One region of the Streptomyces sp. NPDC094143 genome, then DNA from elsewhere that is predicted to be linked to it. Evidence: riboswitches for the same ligand, from Rfam matches in the RefSeq annotation. Region 1 holds a riboswitch; each other region holds the start of a gene.
What was found. Region 1 has a riboswitch for cyclic di-AMP ahead of ABTZ58_RS24525 (M23 family metallopeptidase). Riboswitches for the same ligand answer to the same signal wherever they lie in the genome.
Positions count from the first base shown of each region.

Region 1 (4,539 bases):
CGACCGCACGGCCGTAGCGGCGGGCTTCGGCCTGCTGCGGCTGGCCGGGGCGCCCTCGCTGGGCTGGCTGGACGTGAAGACGTCCGGTGACGTGGAGGTGCCGGTCATCGAGGCCGCCATCGACGAGGAGCTCGCCCGGTTCGCCGAGGAGGGCCCCACGGCCGAGGAGATGGAGCGCGCCCATGCCCAGCTGGAGCGCGAGTGGCTGGACCGGCTCGGCACGGTCGCCGGCCGCGCCGACGAACTGTGCCGGTACGCCGTGCTGTTCGGCGACCCGCAGCTGGCGCTGACCGCCGTGCAGCGCGTCCTGGAGGTCACGGCGGAGGAGGTCCAGGAGGTCGCCAAGGCCCGGCTGCGCCCCGACAACCGCGCGGTGCTCGTCTACGAGCCCGTCGCCGACCAGACCGACGAGACCGACGAGGCCGACACCGCCGGGGACGCCGCAGCCGCGGCCGGCGACGAGAACGAGGAGGCGGCCAAGTGACCGAGCTGGCCACGATGGACTTCCACCCCCGGCCGCAGGCGGGCGAGGCCCGGCCCTGGGCTTTCCCGGCCCCCGAGCGCGGCACGCTCGACAACGGCCTGACGGTGCTGCGCTGCCACCGCCCCGGCCAGCAGGTCGTCGCCGTGGAGGTGCTGCTGGACGCGCCCCTGGAGGCCGAGCCGGCCGGTCTCGACGGCGTGGCCACGATCATGGCGCGGGCCTTCTCGGAGGGCACCGACAAGCACTCCGCCGAGGAGTTCGCCGCCGAGCTGGAGCGGGCCGGCGCCACCCTCGACGCGCACGCCGACCACCCCGGCGTCCGGATCAGCCTGGAGGTGCCGGCCTCCCGGCTCGCCAAGGGGCTCGGTCTGATCGCCGACGCCCTCCGGGCGCCCGCGTTCGCGGACAGCGAGGTCGAACGGCTGGTCCGCAACCGCCTCGACGAGATCCCGCACGAGTTGGCCAACCCCTCCCGCCGCGCCGCCAAGGAGCTCTCCAAGGAGCTGTTCCCGGCGGGCTCGCGCATGTCGCGGCCCCGGCAGGGCACCGAGGAGACGGTCACCGCGATCGACTCCGCGGCCGTCCGCGCCTTCTACGAGAAGCACGTCCGTCCCGCCACGGCCACGGCCGTGGTGGTCGGCGACTACACGGGCATCGACCTGGACGCCCTGCTCGGCGACACCCTGGGCTCCTGGACCGGTTCCCCGGCCGAGCCGCGCCCGGTGCCGCCGGTGACCGCCGACGACACGGGCCGGGTCGTCATCGTGGACCGCCCGGGCGCCGTCCAGACGCAGCTGCTGATCGGCCGGATCGGCCCGGACCGGCACGACCGCGTCTGGCCCGCGCAGGTGCTCGGCACGTACTGCCTAGGCGGCACCCTCACCTCCCGCCTGGACCGCGTCCTGCGCGAGGAGAAGGGCTACACCTACGGCGTGCGTTCCTTCGCCCAGGTGTTGCGGTCCGCGCCGGACGGGACCGGTGCCTCGATGCTCGCCATCAGCGGATCCGTCGACACGCCCAACACCGGTCCGGCCCTGCAGGACTTGTGGACGGTGCTGCGCACCCTCGCCGCCGAGGGCCTGACCGACGCGGAGCGGGACGTCGCCGTGCAGAACCTGGTCGGGGTGGCTCCGCTGAAGTACGAGACCGCCGCGGCCGTCGCGAGCACGCTGGCCGACCAGGTCGAGCAGCATCTGCCCGACGACTACCAGGCCACCCTGTACCGCGAGTTGGCGGCGACCGGCACGGTGGAGGCCACGGCGGCGGTCGTCAGCGCCTTCCCCGTGGACCGTCTGGTGACCGTCCTCGTGGGCGACGCGGCGCAGATCAAGGCCCCGGTGGAGGCCCTGGGCATCGGCGCGGTCACCGTCGTGGCCGCCGAGTAGCGGCCCGCGCGAGGAGGGGCCCTGGTCGTCTTCCAAGGCACCAGGGCCCCTTTATGTCCGAATTGGGGCGGGAGTTGCCTGTCTGCCCTGTGGGATGCGCTACAAAAGGCCGGATCCGTTTGGGAATTGAAAGTGGCCCCGTTTAGCTTCTTCCGGGCTGTTCGTCAGGCAGTGCGCCGCACCCGCGGCACCGGACAGCCATCGCCGAGTCCCCGTACGGCGCGAGCCAGGGGAGCCGGGGACCCAACCGCAGTCCCTGGGGTGAATCGGACGCCCGCGCGAGTCGCGAGGGGGTCCGTAGGAGACCTTCCTGCTCCGAACCCGTCAGCTAACCCGGTAGGCGAGAGGGAAGGAAAGGACCAGCCACTTCATGGCGTTCACACGCGCCACCGGCAAGCATCGCCGTCCCAGCAGGATCCAGCGCGGCACGGCCCGCGCGGCGGGCGTCGCGGCTCTCGCCACCACCGGTGTGATCGGCACCGTGGCCGCCCCGGCCTTCGCCGCCTCCGAGCCGGCCGTCGAGCAGACCGGCCTCACCCCGGTCGTCACCATGGGTGACACCGTGGCCCAGCAGATCGATGCCCAGGCCGTCGCGCAGAAGCAGGCGGCCGAAGAGGCCGCCGCCAAGGAGAAGGCCGAACAGGCCGCGCGCGAGCGCGCCGCCGAGGCGGCGAAGAAGGCCAAGGAGGCCGCCGAGAAGGCCCGCGAGGCCGAGGAGCGCGCCGCCCGCGAGGCCGAGCGCAAGCGCCTCAACAGCTACGTGTCCCCGATCCCGGGCTCCTACGTCTCCACCGGCTACAAGGCAGGCGGCGCCGTCTGGTCCTCCGGCAGCCACACCGGCATCGACTTCCACGCCGCCACCGGCACCTCCGTCCACGCGGTCGGCGCGGGCACGGTCGTCGAGGCCGGCTGGGGCGGCGCCTACGGCAACCAGGTCCTGATCAAGATGAACGACGGGACGTACACCCAGTACGGCCACCTGTCCTCCGTCGGCGTCTCGGTGGGCCAGCAGGTCACCCCCGGCCAGCAGATCGGCCTGTCCGGCGCGACCGGCAACGTGACCGGACCGCACCTGCACTTCGAGGCGCGCACGAGCCCCGAGTACGGCTCGGACATAGACCCCCTCGCCTACCTCCGCTCGCACGGCGTGAACCTCTGACGCACCCGCTCCGCATCCGAAAGGCCCCGGCTCACCGAGCCGGGGCCTTTCGGCATTCCCGGAGCCCGTGTCCAAAAAATATGCATGGATTCCGGGCTGCCGTCGGAAATTCGGGCTGATTGCAATAGAGTCACGGAACACACGTCACTCGTCGACGTTTCACGGGGATTAAGCGGAGGTCGGGTCATGCGTATTCCCGCGCACTCGGTGTGCACGGCTATCCGGGACGACATCGTCGCGGGGGTCCACGAGCGCGGCAGCCGGCTCACCGAGGAACTCCTCGCGCGCCGCTACGGCGTCTCGCGCGTCCCCGTCCGGGAGGCCCTGCGCACGCTGGAGGCCGAGGGCTTCGTGGTGACCCGGCGGCACGCGGGCGCGTGCGTGGCCGAACCCACCGAGCAGGAGGCGGCCGACCTGCTGGAGATGCGCGCGCTGCTGGAGCCGCTCGGCGCCGCCCGAGCCGCCCAGCGCCGAACCGAGGCCCATCTGAAGGTCCTGCGCGGCCTGGTCCGGCTGGGCCAGGAGCGCGCCCGCCGGGGCACCAGCGACGACCTGCGCTCCCTGGGCGGCTGGTTCCACGAGACGCTGGCCCAGGCCTCGGGCAGCCCCGCCCTGATCGCGGTGCTCTCCCAGCTGCGCCACAAGATCGCCTGGATGTACGCGGTGGAGGCGCCGGCCGATCCGGCGGGGTCCTGGGCCGAGCACGGCGCGATCGTGGACGCGGTGGCGCGTGGTGACAGCGAGCGCGCGCGGGCGGTCACGGCGCTGCACACCGAGCGCGCGACGTCCGCGCACCGCCTGCGCCTGGGCGCCCCGCGGGATCGCGGTGAGCGTGTGAGGAACCCGCAACATCCCGTAAACACGGTGAGCCCGCGGCATTAACACGGAAGCCGTATACAAAGAGTGGAGTTCCGCGGGGGATTTATTGTGCTGCCCTTTTCCCGGTAATCCGGTGCGCCGTCGTGAATTCAAGGCGCTCGGGTCCCCGGAAATGAGTGAAGCCGCGCCAGCCGTGAAGGCCGGCGCGGCTTCACCCCTGGAAAACCGCTGGTACGACTCAGACGGTTTCGGGAAGCTCCTCGAGACCCTCGGAGACCAGCTTCGCCAGCCGGTCCAGGGCGGCGTCCGCGCCCTCGGCGTCGGAGGCGAGGACGATCTCCTCGCCCCCCTGGGCGCCGAGGCCCAGGACGGCGAGCATGGAGGCCGCGTTGACGGGGTTGCCGTCTGCCTTGGCGATCGTCACCGGGACGCCTGCGGCCGTGGCGGCTCGGACGAAGATGGAGGCGGGGCGGGCGTGGAGGCCCTCGGCCCAGCCGACGTTGACGCGGCGCTCAGCCATGTGTTGCTGCCCTTCGCTGTTCAGGGTTGTCTAGACCAGTTTCCCATACGTGGAACCCGGAGCGGACCTGTCGTTCCGCCCCGCTGGTGCCGTCGGATCGCGGCCTCGACCCGACTGACGCCCTCCACAGACTGCCTCGCGCCGTTGTCAGGCGCTAGCCGTACTCTGGGGC
Region 1 is NZ_JBEOTZ010000020.1:114,133-118,671, forward strand. Features, by position in the region: gene ABTZ58_RS24515 (M16 family metallopeptidase) at 1-484, shown strand, start outside; gene ABTZ58_RS24520 (M16 family metallopeptidase) at 481-1,869, shown strand; cyclic di-AMP (ydaO/yuaA leader) riboswitch at 2,062-2,227, shown strand; gene ABTZ58_RS24525 (M23 family metallopeptidase) at 2,240-3,028, shown strand; gene ABTZ58_RS24530 (GntR family transcriptional regulator) at 3,215-3,910, shown strand; gene ABTZ58_RS24535 (HPr family phosphocarrier protein) at 4,086-4,367, opposite strand.

Region 2 (4,539 bases), on a different contig from region 1:
AACTTCAGCGGCGTGCCCGTCCGCGCGTCCACGGCGACGGTGATCGCGCCGACCGTCGAGCCGGACTGCTTCGGCTTGACGAGCAGCTTGTAGGCGTCCCGGCCGGCGACCTGGGCGGTGCCGTCCACGGTCACGGAGGTCGTGTCGTCGACGGCCTTCAGGGCCTCCTCGGCGAAGTCCTTCGGCGTGGCCGGCGGCTGCTGCTCCTTCTCGTGCGCCGGGCCGTCGGAGGCGGTGCCGTGGTAGACCTCGTTGGACTTGCTGTCGTAGGCCCAGACGTCCTTGCCGTTGTGGACGATGCTGTACTCGGCGGCGTTCTCCAGCAGCGACAGCTTCTGCCGGTCGGGGCCGTCGGCGGCAACGCGCAGGGTGTGCGTGCCGGAGGCCAGTTCGGTGAGCTTGGCCGTCGGGTCGGCGGAGGAGCCGTCCTCCCCCCGGCCGGCGGCGCCGGACAGCAGGCCGGACTCCAGCCCGCCGAGGTTCGGCAGGCCGAGGTCGGTGCTGATCTTCACCGTGCCGGAGAGCTGCTCGGTGTCCGACTCGGCGATCTTCTGGATGAGCTGCTGTGCGGTGATCTTGGGAAGGTCGGGGTCACCGGAGTCGGCGAGTGCGGGGACCAGGCCGATCGTCGCGGCCGCCACCCCCACCACCGTCACCGGGACGACGTACCGCGCGGCCTTGCGCCGCCGGGAGTGCTGCTCGTCGACCTCCCCGCCGGTCGTGCTGTCGTCGGATGCGTACGGTGCCATGTGTGCCTTACCTCCGTGGTCGGCGGCGGCTGTCCGTGTCGTGCACGCACTCGTCCCTGAGCCGCCATTCTCACCCGAACGGGTGAGGAGTGGTGTTTTCCGTGGTTTCCATCTGACCAAATCGGCCAGGCAGATACGTCAGACCCCGGACTCAACTCCGCGTACTGCTGGGGTATGACACGCAGGGGCGGCTTCTCCCCCGACCCGTAGGGGTCGGGGGGCGGCGGGCGGTCAGCCGGCCCGGTGCACCACGGCGTCGCACAGCTCCACGAGCGCCGTCTTGGCGGCGCATGCGGGCAGCGGTGCCAGTGCCGAGCGGGCGTCCTCGGCGTAGCGGACGGTGTCCCGGCGGGCCTGTTCGAGCGCCGGGTGGGCGCGCAGCAGGCGCAGGGCCTCGGCGTGCCGGTCGTCGTCGGTCAGGTCGGAGTCCAGCAGCTCGCACAGGGCGACGTCCTCGGCGAGCCCGAGCCGGGCCGCCCGCTCGCGCAGCCGCAGCACCGGCAGGGTCGGGATGCCCTCGCGCAGGTCGGTGCCGGGGGTCTTGCCGGACTCGTGGGAGTCGGAGGCGATGTCCAGGACGTCGTCGGCGAGCTGGAAGGCGACGCCGAGCCGCTCGCCGTACTGGGTCAGCACGTCCACGACCGTATCGTCGGCGCCGGACATCATCGCGCCGAACCGGCACGAGACCGCCACCAGCGAGCCGGTCTTGCCGCCCAGCACGTCCAGGTAGTGCTCGACCGGGTCACGGCCGTCCTGCGGTCCGGCCGTCTCCAGGATCTGGCCGGTCACCAGCCGCTCGAACGCCTCGGCCTGCACCCGTACCGCCTCCGGACCGAGGTCGGCCAGGATGTGCGAGGCGCGCGCGAAGAGGAAGTCGCCGGTGAGGACCGCGACGGAGTTGCCCCAGCGGGTGTTGGCGCTGTCCACCCCGCGGCGCACGGCGGCCTCGTCCATCACGTCGTCGTGGTACAGCGTGGCGAGGTGCGTCAGCTCCACGACGACGGCCGACGGCACGATGCCGGGTGCGTGCCGGTCGCCGAACTGGGCGGCGAGCATCACGAGCAGCGGCCGGAACCGCTTGCCGCCGGCCCGTACCAGGTGCTGGGCGGCCTCCGTGATGAAGGGCACCGCACTCTTGGTGGCCTCTAGCAGGCCTTCCTCGACAGCCGCCAGTCCGGCCTGGACATCGGCCTCCAGAGCCTGGTCCCGCACGCTCAGCCCGAATGGCCCGACGTCGGTCACGAGGGGTCTCCTGTCTGCTGGTGTCTGCCGGTGCTTACGCGGATTGTCGATAGGTCGCTGCCATCACTCGAGTCAGCGTATCCGGTCACGTTTCGATCACCGCCAGCGCCCATGGTTACAGGCCGGGTGGTATCCGATCACGACCGCAATGTTTTCGATCAGCCCATAAGAACAGAAATGTTCCGACTTACCGGGAATTCGCGACCTATGCGAGATTTGCGGCATTGGCGAAGCAAATTCCTCTTGCGGGACATTGCGCCCCGGGTCGCGATCAGTGAATTGAATCACTTCGACCCTTCCGCGGCACTGCCGGCGCATCGAGTGGTTACGCCTTTCACCGAAAGCGAGTTGAGGCTTGGCTCGCGCAAAGGATCAAGCGGCCCATTCCACCCTGACCAAGGTCAAACAGCACCTCGTGTGACTCCGGTGCTTGTTCCCGGCATGTGCTCTCGCATACGTTCCGGCCCAGTCCGGCGGACCGCCGAATCCTGCCGCCGCCCGGACTCCCCACACACACCGACTCACTCACGCAGGGCAGGAGCGGGGGACCCAGGTAAGTCGCCGGTCCGCACGACAGCGGAACGGCTCGGGGTGAAGCCGCGCACGACAGCAGCACGCCGTGTGCGGCCGGGCACCTCCCGGCCCGAACCCGACAGCTCACCTCGCAGGCGCCGGAGAGGAATATCGCCATGCCCGGACGAGGTAAGCACCGTCGCCCCGCAAGGAACCCGATCACCCGTGGTGTCGTCGCCGTCGGCACCGGTGGAGCGGCACTGACCCTGCCGCTCCTCGGCGCGACGCAGGCGAGCGCCGCGGAGCCCCAGAGCGCCCCGGCCGCGCTGACCGTGGCGCAGGCGGCCCAGCCCGCCAAGTCGCTCACGTACACCGTGGTCAAGGGCGACTCGCTCTACCGCATCGCCGAGAAGTACGACGTCTCCGGCGGCTGGAAGCGGCTGTACCAGGACAACCGCGCCGCCGTCGGTGACGACCCGAAGCTGATCCGCCCGGGTCTGAAGCTGAAGGTCGGGACCACCAAGGCCGTCGCCCCGAAGAAGGCGACGCAGTCGGCCACCCCGGCCAAGCCGGCCGGTGGCGTCACGCAGGCCACCCCGGCCGCCGCGAAGACCTACGCGAACAACCTCGACGGATGGATCCGCGAGGCGCTGGACATCATGGCCCAGAAGGGCATCCCGGGCTCGTACGACGGCATCTACCGCAACATCATGCGAGAGTCGTCGGGCAACCCGCAGGCGATCAACAACTGGGACTCGAACGCCGCCAAGGGCACCCCGTCCAAGGGCCTGCTCCAGGTCATCGACCCGACCTTCGCCGCCTACCACGTGCCCGGCACCCCCTACGACCCGTACGACCCGGTCGCCAACATCACGGCGGCCTGCAACTACGCGGCCGACCGCTACGGCTCGATCGACAACGTCAACGGTCCGTACTGAGCCGTCCCGCCCAGCAGTCGTTCGAGGACGACGGCGATGCCGTCGTCCTCGTTCGACAGCGTGATCTCGTCGGCCACGGCCTTGAGTTCGGGATGACCGTTGGCCATCGCGACGCCGTGCGCCGCCCAGTCGAACATCGGGATGTCGTTGGGCATGTCACCGAAGGCGATGGTGTCCGCGGGCCGCAGCCCCAGGTGCTCGGCGGCCAGCGCCAGCCCCGTCGCCTTGGTGACACCGCACGGCTGGAGCTCGACCGTGCCGGGCCCCGACATCGTCACCGTCGCCAGTGAACCCACCACCGAGCGGGCCGTCGCCGCCAGTTCGTCGTCCGACAGGCAGGGGTGGCGCAGCAGCACCTTGCTGATCGGCTCACCCCACAGCTCGTCGCGCCGGTCGACCCGCACCGCGGGCAGCGTCGGGTGCGGCATGAGATACCCCGGCTCGATGAGCGTGAGCCCGTCGACCCCGTCCTGGTCGACCGCCGCGTACACCTCCCCCACCTCGGCCTCGATCTTCCCGATGGCCGTCTCGGCCAGCTCCCGGTCCAGCGTGACGGACCACAGCATCCGGTTCGCGCCGGCGTCGTACACCTGCGCGCCCTGCCCGCACACCGCGAGCCCCGTGCACCCCAGGTCGTCCAGGAGCGGCCGCACTCTCGGCGCCGGGCGGCCCGTCACCACGAGGTGCTGGGCACCGGCGTCCGCCACCCGCGCGAGCACGGCGAGGGACCGGTCGGACAGGGTGTCGTCGCCGCGCAGCAGCGTCCCGTCCAGGTCGGTGGCGATGAGTGAATATGCGAGGGGTGCGGCCATGATCAGAGAATACGGACAACGCGCCCCTTCGTTTCATCGCGCGGCACACGCCGATTGCCCGGTTGAGGGCCTCTGCACCAGTTGGCAACAACATGGTCCGCTACCTACCCGAGAGGCCGCATCGAGCGGTACCTTCCAAGTGTCCAGCGGGACTTGATCGGGGGGTCGGGTTGAGCAGTGGGCGCATTCGCGTGGCCGGGCCCGGGGAGCTCGGCGAGGGGGAGAGGGAGCGCTGGCGCGCGCTGCGCGCCGCCTCGGAGGCACCGCGCAGCCCTTTCATGGAAC
Region 2 is NZ_JBEOTZ010000023.1:125,603-130,141, reverse strand. Features, by position in the region: gene ABTZ58_RS26785 (LolA family protein) at 1-749, opposite strand, end outside; gene ABTZ58_RS26780 (polyprenyl synthetase family protein) at 981-1,991, opposite strand; cyclic di-AMP (ydaO/yuaA leader) riboswitch at 2,496-2,677, shown strand; gene ABTZ58_RS26775 (transglycosylase SLT domain-containing protein) at 2,681-3,442, shown strand; gene ABTZ58_RS26770 (HAD family hydrolase) at 3,406-4,254, opposite strand; gene ABTZ58_RS26765 (GNAT family N-acetyltransferase) at 4,425-4,539, shown strand, end outside.
Region 2: another riboswitch for cyclic di-AMP. It lies ahead of ABTZ58_RS26775 (transglycosylase SLT domain-containing protein); the one in region 1 lies ahead of ABTZ58_RS24525 (M23 family metallopeptidase).

Region 3 (4,539 bases), on a different contig from region 1:
GCTCTCCGGGAACGGTCGGCACCGCCGCCCCCGCCAGGCTCCGGCACTCCTCGTTGCGGCCGGAGTGACCGGCTCCGCCATCGCGATCCCCCTCCTCGGGGCCTCCGGCGCCAGCGCGGCCGACGGCACGACCTGGGACCGGGTCGCGGACTGCGAGACGGGTGGTGCCTGGAGCCAGAACAGCGGCAACGGCTACTACGGCGGCCTCGCCCTGTCCCAGGAGGACTGGGAGAACCACGGTGGTCTGGACTACGCGCCGAGCGCCGACCTCGCCAGTCGCTCCCAGCAGATATCCGTGGCGGAGAGAATCCTCGCCGACCAGGGGGTCGGCGCATGGCGCACCTGCGGGCTGCTCTCCGGCCTCGAGCAGGGCGCGTCGGGAGAGACCGGGGAGTCCGGTTCGTCCGGTGAATCCGGTGAATCCGCTCCGGCAAACTCGTCCGGTCTGCTCGACTCGCTGGGATCGTCCGAGTCCCCTTCCTCTTCCTCTTCCTCGCCTTCCGCGTCCACGACGTCCCCGTCGCCTTCTCCGTCCGGCTCGGCGTCGCCTGACGGCTCATCGACTTCGCGGGACGATTCCGCCAAGTCCGACAAGTCGCCCGACTCCCGTCCTTCCGGCCGGACGTCGGACGGCTCGGCCTCGGCCACGCCCGGGGGTGCCGCCTCCGGCAACTCCCGGTCGGCCGGTGACGCTTCGGACCGCACGGACACCGGCTCCGGCCGTCACCGCGGCCCCAGTGCGGACGAGAGCGCCGACTCCGCGGGCGGCCGTGAGAGCGGTTCCTCGGGCCGGCACGCCTCGCGCGGCGACACGAGTGCCGGCGAGGCGTCCGAAGGCGCCTACATCGTGGGTGTCGGTGACAGTTCCTGGTCCATCGCCGACTCCCTCCCCGTCGACGGCGGATGGCAGGAGCCGGCCACGGGGGACGAGAAGACCGCCGACGACGCCGCGGACCCCGTTCAGCCCGGTCAGACGCTCACGGTGGAGGGCGAAGCGGACGAGGGGTAGCCCTTCGGGCAGTGCGGAAACGAGGGCCTAAGTCACCGCGAAACCGGGTGAGTTAGCGTCACGTTTCGCGCCGTATGTCCCGTATAAGTGCGGTGAGAGATAGATCTCAGAAGCCCTGATCGTCTTTGAAATTCCGCCGATCACCTGTCTACGGTCGTGACCGCTCGTCATCGCGAGCCCCGGCTGCCGCAACGCCGAATCCTGCCAGCGGCCGCACGGGAACAGTCGTCGCGTCAAGCGCCGTAGGCAGGAGCGGGGGACCCAAGGTAGGTGCCCGACCGGCCGGTTGGCCGGAAGGGCTTGGGGTGAAGCCGTGTCCCGCGAGGGACGCGGCCGGGCAACTCAACCGGCCCGAACCCGACAGCTCACCTCGCAGGCGTCGGTGAGGGGATCTCTCCATGCTGTTTTCCGGTAAGGGCACGCACCGCCGTCCGTCCAAGGCCACTCGCGCCATCGCCATCGCCGGTGTCACCGGTGCCGCCGTCGCCGCCCCGCTGATGGCGGCCGGCAACGCCTCCGCCGCCACCGCCTCCGAGTGGGAAGCCGTCGCCCAGTGCGAGTCCGGCGGCAACTGGTCCATCAACACCGGCAACGGCTACTACGGCGGTCTGCAGTTCTCCGCCTCCACCTGGGCCGGCTACGGCGGCACGAAGTACGCCTCCACCGCCGACCAGGCCACCAAGGCCCAGCAGATCGAGATCGCCGAGAAGGTCCTCGCGGGCCAGGGCAAGGGTGCCTGGCCGGTCTGCGGCAAGGGCCTGTCGAGCGCCGGCTACACCGGTGGCGGCTCCAGCGACTCCGGCAGCTCCTCGCAGAGCCAGGGCCAGAGCCAGAGCCAGAGCCAGCAGAGCACCGAGACCCGCGAGACCCAGCAGCCGGCCTCCCGCTCCGAGGAGCGCCCGGCCGCCAAGAAGACCGTCACCACCCCGACCGGCAAGAAGGTCAAGAAGGGCGACGGCGAGTACAAGGTCGTCAAGGGCGACACCCTGAGCACGATCGCGGCCGAGGAGAAGGTCAAGGGCGGCTGGGAGAAGCTCTTCCAGCTGAACAAGGACATCGTCGAGGACGCCAACCTCATCTACCCGGGCCAGCAGCTGCACCTGAAGTAGGCAGCGGCCCATCCCCGTCCCCACGGGCTCCCCGTCCCGGTGCGTCGTCCCCCGTACGCACCGGGGCGGGGTTTTTTCGGCAACCGGCTTTGTTCCGTTCGGAAACAATTTACTCTCGGTTCTGTCCATGGGGTGGGCGACCCGGTGGCCGATCGCCCGGAGCCGGTTAGGCTCATGTCGCGAGCCACCGGCCCGCACCTCGCCGGGTCCACGCGACCCGCGTACCCGCGTCACATCAAGAAGGAGATGCTCGTGCCGTCCATCGACGTCGTCGTAGCCCGGGAAATCCTGGACTCCCGAGGCAACCCCACGGTCGAGGTCGAGGTCGGCCTCGACGACGGCAGCACCGGCCGTGCCGCCGTCCCGTCCGGCGCCTCCACGGGCGCCTTCGAGGCCATCGAGCTCCGCGACGGCGACTCGAACCGCTACCTCGGCAAGGGTGTGGAGAAGGCCGTCCTCGCGGTCATCGAGCAGATCGGCCCGGAGCTGGTCGGCTATGACGCCACCGAGCAGCGCCTGATCGACCAGGCGATGTTCGACCTGGACGCCACCGACAACAAGGGCTCCCTCGGCGCCAACGCCATCCTCGGCGTCTCGCTCGCCGTCGCCCACGCCGCCTCCGAGGCCAGCGACCTGCCGCTGTTCCGCTACCTGGGCGGCCCGAACGCGCACCTGCTGCCGGTGCCGATGATGAACATCCTGAACGGCGGCTCGCACGCCGACTCCAACGTGGACATCCAGGAGTTCATGATCGCCCCGATCGGCGCGGAGTCCTTCTCCGAGGCCCTGCGCTGGGGCGCCGAGGTCTACCACACGCTGAAGAAGGTCCTGAAGAGCAAGGGCCTGGCCACCGGCCTCGGCGACGAGGGCGGCTTCGCCCCGAACCTCGGCTCCAACCGCGAGGCCCTCGACCTCATCCTCGAAGCCATCAAGGAAGCCGGCTACACCCCCGGCGAGCAGATCGCCCTGGCGCTCGACGTCGCCGCCTCCGAGTTCTACAAGGACGGCGTCTACACCTTCGAGGGCAAGGAGCGCTCGGCGGCCGAGATGACCGAGTACTACGCGGAGCTCGTCGACGCGTACCCGCTCGTCTCCATCGAGGACCCGCTGTTCGAGGACGACTGGGAGGGCTGGAAGACCATCACCGACAAGCTCGGTGACAAGGTCCAGCTCGTCGGCGACGACCTGTTCGTCACCAACCCCGAGCGCCTCGCCCGCGGCATCGAGGAGGGCGCGGCCAACGCCCTGCTGGTCAAGGTCAACCAGATCGGCTCGCTCACCGAGACCCTGGACGCCGTCGAGCTGGCCCAGCGCAACGGCTTCAAGTGCATGATGTCCCACCGCTCCGGCGAGACCGAGGACGTCACCATCGCCGACCTGGCCGTCGCCACCAACTGCGGCCAGATCAAGACCGGCGCCCCGGCCCGCTCCGAGCGCGTCGCCAAGTACAACCAGCTGCTGCGCATCGAGGAGATCCTCGACGACGCGGCGGTGTACGCCGGCCGCAGCGCGTTCCCGCGCTTCAAGGGCTGATCGCCGAAAGGCCCGGCCCGTCACAGGCAGCGTCGTACGTACGTCCCCGTACTCGGTCCCGTACCGTGTCCGGGGACGTACGCGCGTATGACGGTGCAGCGGGAGGCGGACAGACATGGCCGTGAAGGACCGGGACCGGTTCTCCACCGCGACCAGGATCCGGCTGCTCGGCGAGCAGACCGCGGCCCGGGTCTACCGTTCCCAGACCAAGCGGCAGGCCCGCCGCTCCCGGCTGACCGGCCGGGCCGCGCTGCTCGCCCTGGTGATGTGCTCGCTGATCGTGGCCCTGGCCTACCCGATGCGGCAGTACGTCTCCCAGCGCGCCGAGATCGAGGACCTGCGGCGCGAGCAGCAGCAGGCCCGCGAGCGCGTCGAACGGCTGCGCGACCTCAAGGCGCGCTGGCAGGACGACGCGTACGCCGAGCAGCAGATCCGGCAGCGGTTGCACTACGTCATGCCGGGGGAGACGGGCTTCATCATGATCGACCCGCACGCGGCGAAGCAGTCGCGCGCCGACCTCGGGGCGGCCGACCGCCCCTGGTACGCGAACGTCTGGGACGGGGTCGACAAGGCCGACGCCTCCGACCGGTGAGCGAAGCGACGTCGGTCGTCAGCGGCCCGAGCCCCCGTCAGTGACCCCAATCCACAGAAAGACAGCCTGAAGACAGTCATGGAAACGCCCCCGCCGACCACCCCGCGCACCGAGCCCACCGACGCGGACGTCGAGGCCTTCAAGCAGCAGCTCGGTCGGCCCCCGCGCGGCCTGCGGGCCATCGCGCACCGCTGCCCCTGCGGACAGCCCGACGTCGTCGAGACGGCCCCGCGGCTGCCCGACGGCACGCCGTTCCCCACGCTGTACTACCTGACGTGCCCGAAGGCGAACTCGGC
Region 3 is NZ_JBEOTZ010000017.1:87,601-92,139, reverse strand. Features, by position in the region: gene ABTZ58_RS22195 (transglycosylase family protein) at 1-1,009, shown strand, start outside; cyclic di-AMP (ydaO/yuaA leader) riboswitch at 1,238-1,403, shown strand; gene ABTZ58_RS22190 (transglycosylase family protein) at 1,408-2,118, shown strand; gene eno (phosphopyruvate hydratase) at 2,371-3,651, shown strand; gene ABTZ58_RS22180 (FtsB family cell division protein) at 3,767-4,243, shown strand; gene ABTZ58_RS22175 (DUF501 domain-containing protein) at 4,322-4,539, shown strand, end outside.
Region 3: another riboswitch for cyclic di-AMP. It lies ahead of ABTZ58_RS22190 (transglycosylase family protein); the one in region 1 lies ahead of ABTZ58_RS24525 (M23 family metallopeptidase).